DNA from 3 places in the Brumicola nitratireducens FR1064 genome. Region 2 is predicted to be linked to each of the others. Evidence: predicted binding sites of a transcription regulator. Region 2 holds the regulator's gene; each other region holds the start of a gene.
What was found. Region 2 encodes LexA, which represses DNA repair genes until DNA is damaged. Its sites were predicted from a motif close to TACTGTATNNNNATACAGTA; they were not measured.
Positions count from the first base shown of each region.

Region 1 (4,293 bases), 550 kb from region 2:
GCGTTAAGTCGCAGCGCAATGTCTTGATTGAAGACGGTATTTTAAAAGGCTACATGCAAGACAAACATAACGCTTCCTTAATGGGTGTTAGTCCAACGGGTAACGGCAGACGCGAGAGTTATGCGCACCTGCCTATGCCGCGCATGACAAACACTTATATGCTCGGCGGTCAGCATCGTCCTGAGGATATTATTGCATCAGTAGAGAAGGGGGTTTACGCACCTAACTTTGGTGGTGGTCAGGTTGATATTACGTCTGGAAAGTTTGTATTTTCAACGTCTGAGGCGTATTTAATCGAGAATGGCAAAGTAACCACACCCATCAAAGGGGCAACATTGATTGGCAATGGACCTCAAGTAATGCAAAAAATATCGATGATAGGCAATGATTTATCATTAGATATGGGCATTGGCGTTTGCGGTAAAGACGGTCAGTCTTTACCTGTTGGGGTTGGACAGCCCACGCTTAAAGTAGATGAACTCACGGTGGGCGGGACAGCCTAGCAAACAAGATAAAACCACGGGACTATGATTTATCTCTTAGTCCCAGTTTCTTTCCTAACAGCTTTCCCTTCAGCATTCTAATGATTGCCACTTTGTTAGTTTCAGGCTGCGTGGGCGCATCGATAAGCAACTGAGCGTAATCCTCGTCTGTTAGCGTTAACTCCCCAACATGAGCCATCATGACTGAATTCGGCTGCAAAGACTGCAGTTTGAGTAGCGACTGTTTGTATAACTCAGGTAGGTAAACTGGAAAAGGTGGGGACAATTTGCTTTTCACTTTAACAATAAGATCTGCAACATAAATGCGCTTGCTTGGAATATGCATTACTGACAAGTCTCTATCGGTGTGCCCGGGAGTCTCAAAAACCTGCCAATCGTCAAAACCTGGAATGAATTGTTTATCCGTAAGAGTGAGATCAGGATGTAAATGTGCAGGATACCAAATGTTCTTTCTTGGCCTATTCATCTTGCCGGCGACCCAAAGCGCTAATGAAATATCAATGATATGAGCAAGCTTGCCTTTGACACCTTCGTACCACTGCGTCTGTTTCTCGCAACTGATAATCTTACAGCCTGTTTTTTTTCTCAAGTAATGAGCGCAACCGGCGTGGTCTGGATGCATGTGCGTTACGACGACAACTTTTAAGTCGCTAAGCGGGCGTTTCAGCTCATCACTGAAAAACGTCTGTAAGCATGCAAAGTCGGCTTTTGAGCAGCCGTCAAGTAGCATGCACTTGTCGGGGTATTCAACTAAGAATATATTTTGTATAAAGCCTTTTAAGACGTGGATCTTCATCGCAGTAATAACTCGATTAACTCATTAGACCAGTCTTATCTTACTCTTTTATTTGGACACTCACTAATTATCTTCGTGATGATTATTTATTAGTGAGAGTCGTAGTCCGTTAGCGAGCTATTTCTTTTTCTTTGCCGCGGGTAGCTCGACAACATCGGCTGATTCGACTTCAAGTATGCCTTCAATTTCAGCGCCTTTCATAATCTTCATTACAGACTCTTTGTTTTTAGATAACAAAATGCCTAGCTCTTCAGAAAGTGCTTCATTTAGTTCGATGCCTTTTGCTGCAAGATACGCGCTGAGATTGTCGGCAACCTCCAACATTTTGTCGTATTTGTCCGCCTCTTTTTTGTCGGTCGTTACCAATTTCTCAACTCCTTTATGCTGAACCACATACTGGGTGATAACTGCCATGCTGGCCTCCGTTATTTTTTAATAAATAAATCTACGTTGCACACTATACATTAATTACTGTATAAATAAACAGTTTGTTAATTGCATTCATTGTCTAATCCTATTATCTGAAGCACTAAAATACTTGTTAGCTTATTTGAACTATTAAGTCGCTTCAAGAGTTTAAGTATCTTTAGTCAGTGTTGTGCTTTATAGCTTTTGCTACAAGCGCGCTTTAAATTAACAGCTGGACCTAAGATATATATCTCATGGTTCACAGAAGCCTTAGACCGGAGTCATTTATCCAATTCCAGTTTTCCAATGTTAAAGGTATCATTTTTGATTTGGACGATACGTTGGTACAAACAACGTTAGATTTTGCCGCAATAAAGCGTGCAATCGGGTGTCCAACATCAGACGATATCTTAACTTTTATCCATAATTTAGCTTGCGATGAACGAAAAGCGGAAGCCAATCAGGTCGTGCTTGAGCACGAGCTACAGGATGCGCAAACCTCGGTGTGGTTGCCCGGTGCCGAGGCTTTTGTTGCTTTAGCAAAACAACATGCTCTGCCACTAGCCATCGTGACTCGCAACTGCAGACAGGCGACAGAAATAAAACTTAATAATAATAGTATCGCTATAGAGCACGTTATTACTCGCGAAGACGCGCCTGCAAAACCCGACCCGACGGCATTGCTTAGTATTGCAAATAGTTGGCAAATTGAGCCATCAGATATTGCCTATTTAGGTGACTATATTTATGACATTCAAGCTGCTCATAATGCTGAAATGCAGGCTTGGCTGTATAAACATCAAGTAGGAATTGACGACTACAAAGCGTGCTTATCCTATATTGCTAAAACTTAAGCTTTTGATAATTCGGGCAATCTTATTTTGAAAACTTTAATACTAAAAACACGATTATCCCAGAGTGTATTACTAGCTCATACCCAATTAACATGCCGCCTCTAATTACAACTTTTGTCCAGTTGTTTTCCGCATGGAACTATAGCAATATATCTTTAGGATAAAGTTAATCGAAAGTGCAAGGAAGCATTGTGTTGGTAGAGCATATCAATTTCTCAAACGAGTATATCTATTTATCTATAGGGCTTTTCATACTAAGCATAATATTGCTGTCTAGTGCCCTCACCTTGTTTCTTCTCTATAAAAAATTACTGTCTAAACATCACACTCTAGCGAGTGACTTAGAGGTGCTTAATACCCGAAATAAAGAAGTTTTGGAGACACTTCATTTTCAGCAAATTAGCGTTACGAATATAGGCTCTGCGATTCAATCAGTTATTTCTGAGGAATTTCAGCAACAAAATAGCTCGCTTTTTTTCGCGAATGAAGATAATGAGCGCAGAGAAGCAAAAATAAACAGTTGGCGCAAGGTTTCCGAGCTTGCAGAGCGCTTGGCCTATTTTGCATTGAGAAATGAAAACAGAGAACTTGCTGAAATTGCCGTGAGCTCTAAAGCTGTTTTTGCACAAAACGAAATGATGTTGAAATCGATTCTCAGCTCAAAAGAACAACAGCTCGACCTTGTGCAGCAAGACCATAGCATGCTCAAAATGCCAACAGGCATGCTGGATAAAATTTTGCGAGGAGCAGTTATTCACGCTTCAAAAGCTGCCAATCCAAACACTATATTGAGCGTGCGATGTGACACAGGCATGAATAGCTTTAACTTTAGCGTGACGGCGTGGGGTGAAGGGATAAGCAGTCAGGAAGTGCACAACATTAATTTGTCAGTGCGCACCAACCCTAGGTTTCATTTTGCTAAACGCGCACAAGATGATGAAGGCGATTTGAATTTAGCCAGCATTCACCGACTTGTTGCTCAATTTGGAGGCTCTGTAAAATTAGCGTGTGCACTTAATTATGCCACTGTCATATATGTTTCTTTGCCAGCAAGCAAGGACGCTATATCCTCAAATCATGAGCAACCGTCTGCGAAGAATGATTCTTTAAATCCAACTCAGAATATTGAATTTTCAAAAAGTGCAAATGCTGTCGTTGCTGGTAAATCAAAAATTCTGATCATTGATCAAAATAATACTAGCCAGATGATAGTGCACAGGGCATTGCAATCGAACTATCAATGTTTCGCATGTACCTCACCCTTAGAATCGATGCAAGTGATCCATAATTTGCAGCCAGAGCTGATTCTAATTGACCAAATTTTACCAGACATGGACCCCCTAGAGCTGTTAAAGCTTATTCGCAAAAACCCACAAACTGAACATACCCCTATTGTGGTTTGCTGTGGCATAGCAGCGCAAAGTTTTCGCTTATCTGTATTACGCTTGGGAGCGAGTTGCATCATCGAAAAACCGCTGCGTCCAACCGAATTGCAACTAACTGTAGCGAGCTTGTTAGAGCAACAGCAGCGAGTTGCTGAAAAAGTAGATGAAAAGCTCTCCGAATACCACAGTCAACAGTTAGCGGTTCCGCAAGCGTCGGCCTTTGAAAGCGACAAAGATAGCCGTTTTATTGTTCGTTTTAATGAAATGATGGACGAAAATTTTGCTAATGAACAGTTTACAAGAGAAATAGCTGCCCAGCATATGAACGTGTGTTTTCGCACTTTAAA
Region 1 is NC_016041.1:403,494-407,786, forward strand. It holds gene tldD (metalloprotease TldD) at 1-503, shown strand, start outside; gene GNIT_RS01685 (MBL fold metallo-hydrolase) at 526-1,299, opposite strand; gene GNIT_RS01690 (YebG family protein) at 1,417-1,713, opposite strand; gene GNIT_RS01695 (HAD family hydrolase) at 2,037-2,561, shown strand; gene GNIT_RS01700 (helix-turn-helix domain-containing protein) at 2,753-4,293, shown strand, end outside.
Region 1: the regulator LexA is predicted to act here: its motif matches at 1,769-1,788, upstream of GNIT_RS01690 (YebG family protein).

Region 2 (4,293 bases):
GCCCGAAGAACCAAAATATATGCTGGAACATAACGGGGTCACCACCACCTGCGGCATCAAAGAAACTGGTGCCGAAAAACTTATCAGTCAGAACCATCGTTACCGCGCCTGCTAGCACAGGCATAACCGCTATAAGCAGGAAGGCCGTAATCAACCAAGTCCATACAAACAAAGGCATTTTCATATAGGTCATACCTGGTGCACGCATATTTAATATGGTCACAACCACGTTAATTGCGCCCATGATAGATGAAATACCCATGATGTGGACGGAAAACACGAACAAAGCGGTGCTGTCGCCACTGTACTGTGTTGATAGAGGGGCGTAGAACGTCCAACCAAATGCAGGACCGCCGCCATCCATAAATAGAGACGAAAGCAAAATAAGGAAGGCAAATGGTAGGATCCAAAAACTCCAGTTATTCATTCGCGGTAGTGCCATATCAGGCGCGCCAATCATCATTGGAACGAGCCAGTTTGCCAAACCAGTAAAGGCGGGCATAACAGCACCAAATACCATAATAAGACCGTGTACTGTGGTCATTTGGTTAAAGAAATGTGGTTCTACGATTTGCAGACCTGGTTGAAACAGCTCCGCGCGAATGACCATTGCCATTGCGCCGCCTATTAAGAACATGATGAACGCGAACCAAAGATAAAGCGTGCCGATATCTTTATGGTTCGTGGTGAACAACCATCTTAAAATGCCTTTGGGTATGTGATGTTCGTGATGGGCATCGTGGCCATCATGCGAATCATGTGCTTCGTTTACGGTTTCTGTATTCATGTTGATGACCTTCTATTTACCGTTAATTATTGCGTTAACATCTTTAGCTTGCACCATGTCGCCCGTGTTATTACCCCAAGCATTTCGCTCATAAGTAACGACTGCGGCTATTTCAGACATAGATAACTGCTTACCAAACGCCGGCATGTTATTTTTACCGTTGATGATCATACTAATATGTAACGGAATATTTTGTTTTTCTAAGGCAACTTTACTGCCTTTCAACGCTGGGAACATAGGTGGCAAGCCACCACCGTTAGCTTGATGGCAAGCGATACAGGCAGTGTCATATATTTTCTTACCTTGCGTCATTAACTCTTCCATACTCATGTTCATGGAAAGCAGACGCTGCTCCTCTTCTTTCGCTCTCATCGCGGTTGATTCTTCTGCCTTCAGCCATGCTTCATATTCAGCGGGGTCTTTAGCAATAACAACGACAGGCATAAAGCCGTGGTCTTGTCCGCATAATTCTGCGCATTGGCCGCGGTAGATACCAGGCTCATTAACATTGGTCCATGCTTCATTGATGAAACCAGGGTTGGCGTCTTTTTTGATCGCGAAATCTGGAACCCACCAAGAATGGATAACGTCATCAGAAGTTATCAAGAAACGAACTTTCTTACCCGTTGGAATGACGAGAGGTCTATCTACTTCTAACAGATAGTTTTCGCCCTTGGTGAATTTGTTGTTTATTTGCTCTCTTTGAGTGGCAAGTAAGGAAAAGAATTCGACATCTGGATTGTCTTTGTATTTGTAGTGCCATTTCCACTGCGAGCCCGTCACTATTATAGTAACGTCAGCCTCACTAGTATCTTCCATAGCGATGAGAGTTGTGGCCGCTGGCCACGCCATCGCAATAAGAATGACAAAAGGAATAACCGTCCACAGTACTTCTACTTTCACGTTTTCATGAAAATTAGCTGGCTTAGCTCCGGTAGATTTACGGTGCATTACCATCGAATAAAACATCACACCAAATACGACGGCACCGATAACAACACATATCCAAAACATCAGCATGTGTAAGTCATACACTTCTAAGCTGATATCGCTTACACCTTGACGTAGGTTTAGGTCAGACCGTTCTGCAGCCGTTGAGGCTATTGCTGAATTACTAAACGCTAGTAACGCGCCAATAAGCAATGAAGTTACTCGATTCACTCTGATACTCCTTTCCAATCTTCTTCTTCAGGTTGTGAATTTTTACGCTCTGATGTGAAGATTCTGTTTAATTTGTTATTTTGATGTAAATCAATGCCTAATGATTAAACAAAGTACCTGCATAGTCTAGTGTTTTCTTGAAAATAGATTGAATATCTTGGTAATGATTAAAATTTGTACTGCGCTTTTTATGATCTTTTAGAAGCTCATATACGTTGGCGGCTACATTAGTCACATTGAAACAGTGCATTTTTGACGGGATTAGACAGCGGTAGTCGATATAACACTTCAGAACTTCAACATTAAATGAAATTGAGGTTTGCACTTTGAAACTGCTGTTTGAGGGGAAATACGACATAAAAAAGCCGCTCATGAAGCGGCTATTTTAAGTTTTTAATAAGCTACAAATAACTCTATCTGACGCTACATCCAATCTGAATTACGAATGACGCCAACGGCAATACCTTCAATGTTAAAAGGCTGTGAGGCTAAATCGACTTTAATAGGCGCGAACGCGTCGTTTTCTGCATGTAGTAAAACTTGGCTACCTCGTTTTTCAAAACGCTTCACCGTAACGTCTTCATCAACTCGAGCGACGACAACTTGGCCGTTATGAACATCAGTCGTGCGATGCACCGCCAAAATATCACCGTCCATAATCCCGATATCCTTCATACTCATGCCGTGAACTCTAAGCAAAAAATCAGCGTTTGGTTTGAATAGGTCGGGATCGATTTTATAATGACATTCTACATGCTCTGTTGCCAAAATCGGCTCACCTGCAGCTACTCGGCCGATCAGTGGTAAACCTTCGTCAGCCTCGTCATCTAATGCGCAATTCAGTTTAATACCACGCGATGTGCCAGGAATGATATCGATCACCCCTTTCTTTGCGAGGGCTTTCAAATGCTCCTCAGCGGCATTCGCCGACTTGAAACCTAAGTGACGCGCAATTTCAGCACGAGTGGGCGGCATGCCCGTATCAATCATTGTACTTTTAATAAGGTCGAGTACTTCTTGTTGCCTGGGAGTTAGTGGACGCATAAACAGCCTGTTTTTCTATACAGTTAGATGTAAGTATATACAGGAAAAGGCAAATGGCAACGATCAAATTGTGGGATCCGGTTTATTTTGCAAAAAATCCTGTTTGATTAAACCTCAGAATAGGAGGCATTCGTCAAAGTAGAATACAAGTTAACTTTTAAGACGCTCCTAAATCGGAGAAAAATCATTTCTTGTATATTAGCTGGCGCGTGATTGATGATTTATAAGATTAGCATCCGAGGCGCACTCAGATAACACAGGCTAATTAAAGGTTTTAGCTCATAATATAATCTTGATAAGTTCGCTTACTTTGAGCAATTTGAGGATATGGGAACGGCGAATTATTCTCCTTGCAGGTGGCACTGGATTTGCGTCAGTCAATGCTTTTTTCAGAATGTACCGTCACCAAATCTGCATGGCTTCATCGACTTATTCTGGAGAGTAAAACAGCAGCAGGATGGATACATAAAGCGGTTATTGAAAAATTTTAAGTCTTCGCCGCTATGATGCATATGTCGCTGGCATGTTCCAAAAGGTAAAAGTGACCCATTATGACTTCTCCGCGCTTGACTTGCCTAACGAGCAATGACTCGGTGATGAGTTTGAGTATTTATAACACAATATGAAATTGCATATTGGTGCTCGAAGTGAACTGAGATAAACTCAAAGATCTAAATCAAAGTAGTAATAACAAGGATGTTTTATGATTGTATTTTCACGCCCACTCCGTCGCGGCTTAATACTGACCGCATTGCTGCAATTTTGTTTTTCTTCGTTCGCAAACGCAGATAGTACAATTTCCGAAAAAACACTTCCGTCAGTTTCAGACGATACACTAACGGTGACAACGACACGATCTGATGGGTTGTCGACTGTAAAGTACTATCCGGCTGGACCACAGCGCTACATCGTAGAGTTAACATCACCAGGCTTAATCGAGCAACAGCAACTTCTAGCAGCAGAAAATCCGTCAGTAAACAGGCTGAACACAAGACTCTCTGCTGAACTTCGCAACTATCAAAGTGCGTTGCAGCAAGAACATCAAACACTTCTTAGCTATATTGGTACGATTAACCAAAAAATTCTCCCTACTTACCAATTTACTCACACGATAAACGCCATCGTTGTGGAAGCATCACCCAACGAGGTTGATAAGATCCGTTCGCTTCCTAATGTCAAAAGAGTGGTAGCCGACCAAGTGATGTCACGTCAACTAAGTGAAAGTGTTTCTCTAGTGCGAGCAAATGACGCTTGGTTGCGGCTTGATAATGCTGGAGCAACCCTTACTGGTAATGGAATAG
Region 2 is NC_016041.1:3,990,901-3,995,193, forward strand. It holds gene ctaD (cytochrome c oxidase subunit I) at 1-787, opposite strand, end outside; gene coxB (cytochrome c oxidase subunit II) at 800-1,924, opposite strand; gene lexA (transcriptional repressor LexA) at 2,372-2,992, opposite strand; gene GNIT_RS16910 (S8 family serine peptidase) at 3,696-4,293, shown strand, end outside.

Region 3 (4,293 bases), 1.2 Mb from region 2:
TGCTTTGTTCAAGCGAACGTCTGTGTTTTTTATATAACAAAAAGCTTAGATAACTCGATACAAAAAACAGCAATACACTCACTATAATTTTCCATTCAGAGCCTATCAGCATGCCTTTTCCTAACAAAGAAAATATAAACATTTGTGGAATATAGCCAATACCAGAGCCAATAAAGAATGCACGAGGACTCACGTTTGTGCTACCCGCAATTAAATTTGTCAGTACGTTGCTGCCCAGAGGCAATAAACGAATAATGATTGTTTTTCGGGTTGGCTCTTTCGCCAGGAATGCGTTCACCCGTTCCGATTGCTTGTGAAAATTCCTTCGAATTAACGGCTTAATGACTATTTTAGATAGATAAAAAGTAACGATACAGCCGCCTAAAGTGGCAGCTGTAGCTAATATCACGCCTGATATTGCACCGAAAGCATAGCCTCCTAAAAAAGCGACAACTTGTCGCGGTGCACCGCAAGCAGTAATAAAAACGCTGATGCCAAAAAAGTATATCGCGCCCTTCATACCATTATCTCTAATGTCCCTGTCAATCCATGTCTGGTTAAAACTTGACACTATGTCCATATAGGTAAACACATAGCCAATGACGACACATAGAACAACCGTCCCTAAACCTTGTTTATACCATTTTAGTGAGGGCTCCTTAATCATCAGGAAATAGCTCTCTTACCACGGGCAGTTTATTCCGACGCTGCAGCCACATAACCCCCAGCATGTCTACTAAACCCGCAAACAACCTACCCCACATGCCGTAGTTAGATTCCCCATGCTGGCGATCTCGATGGCCAACTTCAACCACTACAATCTTACCGCCCAATCGTTTTATCAACGATGGTAAGTAACGGTGCATATGATTAAAATAAGGGAGTCGAAGAAAGGTTTTGCGCGGAATCACCTTTAATCCGCAGCCAGTATCAGGTGTATCATCACCTAACAACGTTGCACGGACACCGTTGGCTACACGAGATTGAAAGCGCTTCCAAGCGGTATCTTTTCTTTTTTTTCTATAGCCGGCAACACAAAAATCGACGCCTTTTGGAAAAGCTTCGGCAGTTTTAATAAGATTAATCATATCCGCTGGATTATTTTGTCCATCGGCATCAATTGTGACAATCAGCTCTCCACAAGCCTGTTTCACACCTGTATAAATGGCAGTACTCTGACCTACAGAACTGTCGTGCTGAATTAACCTAACTTGGTCGGGGTAGCGTCGCATCAATCCCAATACTTTTTCTGCAGTGGAGTCACTACTTCCATCGTCAATATAGATGATCTCGAATTGATATAATGAATCTAAATGCGTAATGATTTCGTCGACGAGAATGTCAATATTTTCGGCCTCGTTTTTCGCCGGTACAACTATGCTGATATATTTAGACGACACGTCCATATCCTTCGCTTTTCAATAATAATGAATTCAGATTACTGCGAAGACTACAATCTGAAACTTAAGTACTCCTTAAGGCAACCTGAAATTTTAACAATGCTGACAATATTGAATATAAAGCTTTTGTTTTTAGCATAGTCTATGTTGATTAAAACGATGGATTATTTGAAAAATCAGAATAAATGATTTTAGACAAGTTTATAAATACGGGATAAAAAAATGGCTGAACAAGTCAGCCATTAAAAACCGCCACTAGAAGGCAGCGCTAAATTTGTGCTACGCCTCTAGTTTTCGTTTAAGAAAACCTAGAGGCTCAGCAATCTCGGGAGAGTATCGAGCAGTGTATTATTAATATTGCTTATTCTTTCTCTTCAGCATCAAGATCGGCCGTTTCAGCTTCAGCAACTTCTTCTACTTTCTTGGTCTTAGGCATTAATAATTCGGCACGAATGAGCGCTTCGATTTCTTCTGCCATTCCGACATGTTCTTTTAGATACTTAACGACGTTAGCTTTACCTTGACCAATTCGTTCGCCATTGTAGCTATACCAAGCACCTGCTTTTTCAACGAGCTTCTGTTTTACGCCTAAGTCAATTAACTCAGCTTCTTTTGAGATACCTTCGCCATACATAATTTGGAATTCGGCTTGTTTAAACGGAGGGGCTACCTTGTTTTTGACAACCTTCACCCGCGTTTCGTTTCCGACCACCTCATCACCGTCTTTAATTGCGCCGATGCGACGAATGTCTAAACGAACTGACGCGTAGAATTTAAGCGCGTTACCACCAGTCGTGGTTTCTGGGTTACCGAACATCACACCAATTTTCATACGAATTTGGTTAATGAAAATAACCAGTGTGTTTGAACGTTTGATGTTAGCCGTTAATTTACGTAAAGCTTGAGACATCAAGCGTGCTTGCAGGCCAACGTGTGAGTCACCCATGTCGCCTTCGATTTCAGCGCGAGGCGTTAACGCGGCCACGGAGTCAACAACCACCACGTCAACGGCGTTCGAACGCACGAGCATGTCACAAATTTCTAGCGCTTGCTCACCGGTATCGGGCTGAGAAACAAGCAAATCATTAATGTTCACGCCTAACTTTTCAGCATAGATAGGGTCAAGCGCATGCTCGGCATCAACGAAGGCACACGTTTTGCCTTTCTTCTGTGCTTCAGCAATAACTTGCAGCGTTAAGGTTGTTTTACCTGAAGACTCAGGACCATATACCTCTACAACACGGCCGCAAGGAAGACCACCTATGCCTAATGCAATATCGATTGTGAGTGAACCGGTTGATATTGCTTCAATATCTAAAGCTTGGTTGTCACCCAAACGCATAATAGCGCCTTTACCGAATTGCTTTTCTATTTGACCTAGAGCTGCGTCGAGCGCACGACTTTTATTTTCACTCATGCCTTTGTCCTCTTTACCTGTTCTTCTTTCTGGTGCTGTCTTTTTTGTTTTTTCAGCTGATTTTTTTAACATGGCCGTAGCTCCTAGGTGTATTCGATGTTGTTTTGGTAAGCTTGCAGGCTATGTTAATAGCGCTAACAGTGCTTTTATTGTTTAGCAAATAACGCACTTACCAAACCGTTTATCATTAGTTGTATTTGCCGTTGGGCCATTTTTTATTATGGGGTAAACCAACACACCTAATCATTTATATCGCAAGTATACTGTATAACCATACAGTTTCAATACTGAATTTCAAAAAAAATTTATCTTTATGTATTTATTGGTATTTTTGTTTTTCGCACTGTTTAACGAGGGTAATTAATAATATGAATGACGACACAAAACTCAGTTTCATACAGTACTTATTGTTAATATTATCTAAACAAAGCTTACGTGTTAACTAGGCTGACGATCAGTTCTTTCAATGCAAGATTGATGGCTTGTTCTCGAACTTGCTGTCTATCGCCACTAAAACACCTTGAAAAACAGCGTGTTTGTACCAGATTATTCGAATTACTGAGGGAGTTTTTCGAGTGAAGATTATCGATTTTATTTTTCTGCTCTGCTTCTAGACCATTGGCTCTGAGAATACCAGCGCTGCCGTTTTTCGCTCTGCGATCATCCACAGTTTTCGCAATAGCAAACCACACCAAACCCACCGGCTTAGAGGCTGTGCCGCCGCCAGGACCAGCAATACCACTAATAGCAACACATAAATTAGCGCCACTTTTACGCAGTCCGCCCTCCGCCATCTCGTGCACCACCTCTGAAGAAACAGCGCCGAACTTATCCAAAGTCGCCAAGCTAACCCCCACTTCTTCATGTTTAGCCTGGTTGGAATATGTAACCCACGATTTTTCAAACCACTGTGAAGAGCCCGGCACTTCAGTAATGGCATAAGCTACGCCACCACCTGTGCATGACTCAACCGACGCCACTTTTTTGTGAGCAGCAAGCAGGCTTTCACCAAGGCTACGAGCGAGTGCTTCAACACTTTTTGTTGTTAAGTTTTGCAATGTCTATTTATATCCCTGTGGTTTTCATTACAATAGCGACACATATTAAAGACAAGCTGAAGTTGTCACAACAGAAACCTGTTTAAAAAGCATGCCAAATAAAAAATCCGATAAAGTTAACGCAAGCGGTCCAGCCAATACCCCTATGATGACGCAATATCTAAAGATAAAGGCGGATCATCCGGATATTTTGCTTTTTTACCGCATGGGCGACTTTTATGAGCTGTTTTTTGACGATGCTAAAAAAGCATCTAACCTACTTAACATATCCCTCACCGCTCGCGGCAAATCGGGTGGCGAGCCCATTCCAATGGCCGGCGTACCTTATCATGCTGCTGAAAACTATTTAGCGAAACTGGTCAAAATGGGCGAGTCGGTTGCAATATGTGAACAAATTGGCGACCCGGCCACCAGTAAA
Region 3 is NC_016041.1:2,757,775-2,762,067, forward strand. It holds gene GNIT_RS11920 (TVP38/TMEM64 family protein) at 1-667, opposite strand, end outside; gene GNIT_RS11925 (glycosyltransferase family 2 protein) at 660-1,406, opposite strand; gene recA (recombinase RecA) at 1,762-2,817, opposite strand; gene GNIT_RS11935 (CinA family protein) at 3,249-3,875, opposite strand; gene mutS (DNA mismatch repair protein MutS) at 3,967-4,293, shown strand, end outside.
Region 3: the regulator LexA is predicted to act here: its motif matches at 3,079-3,098, upstream of recA (recombinase RecA).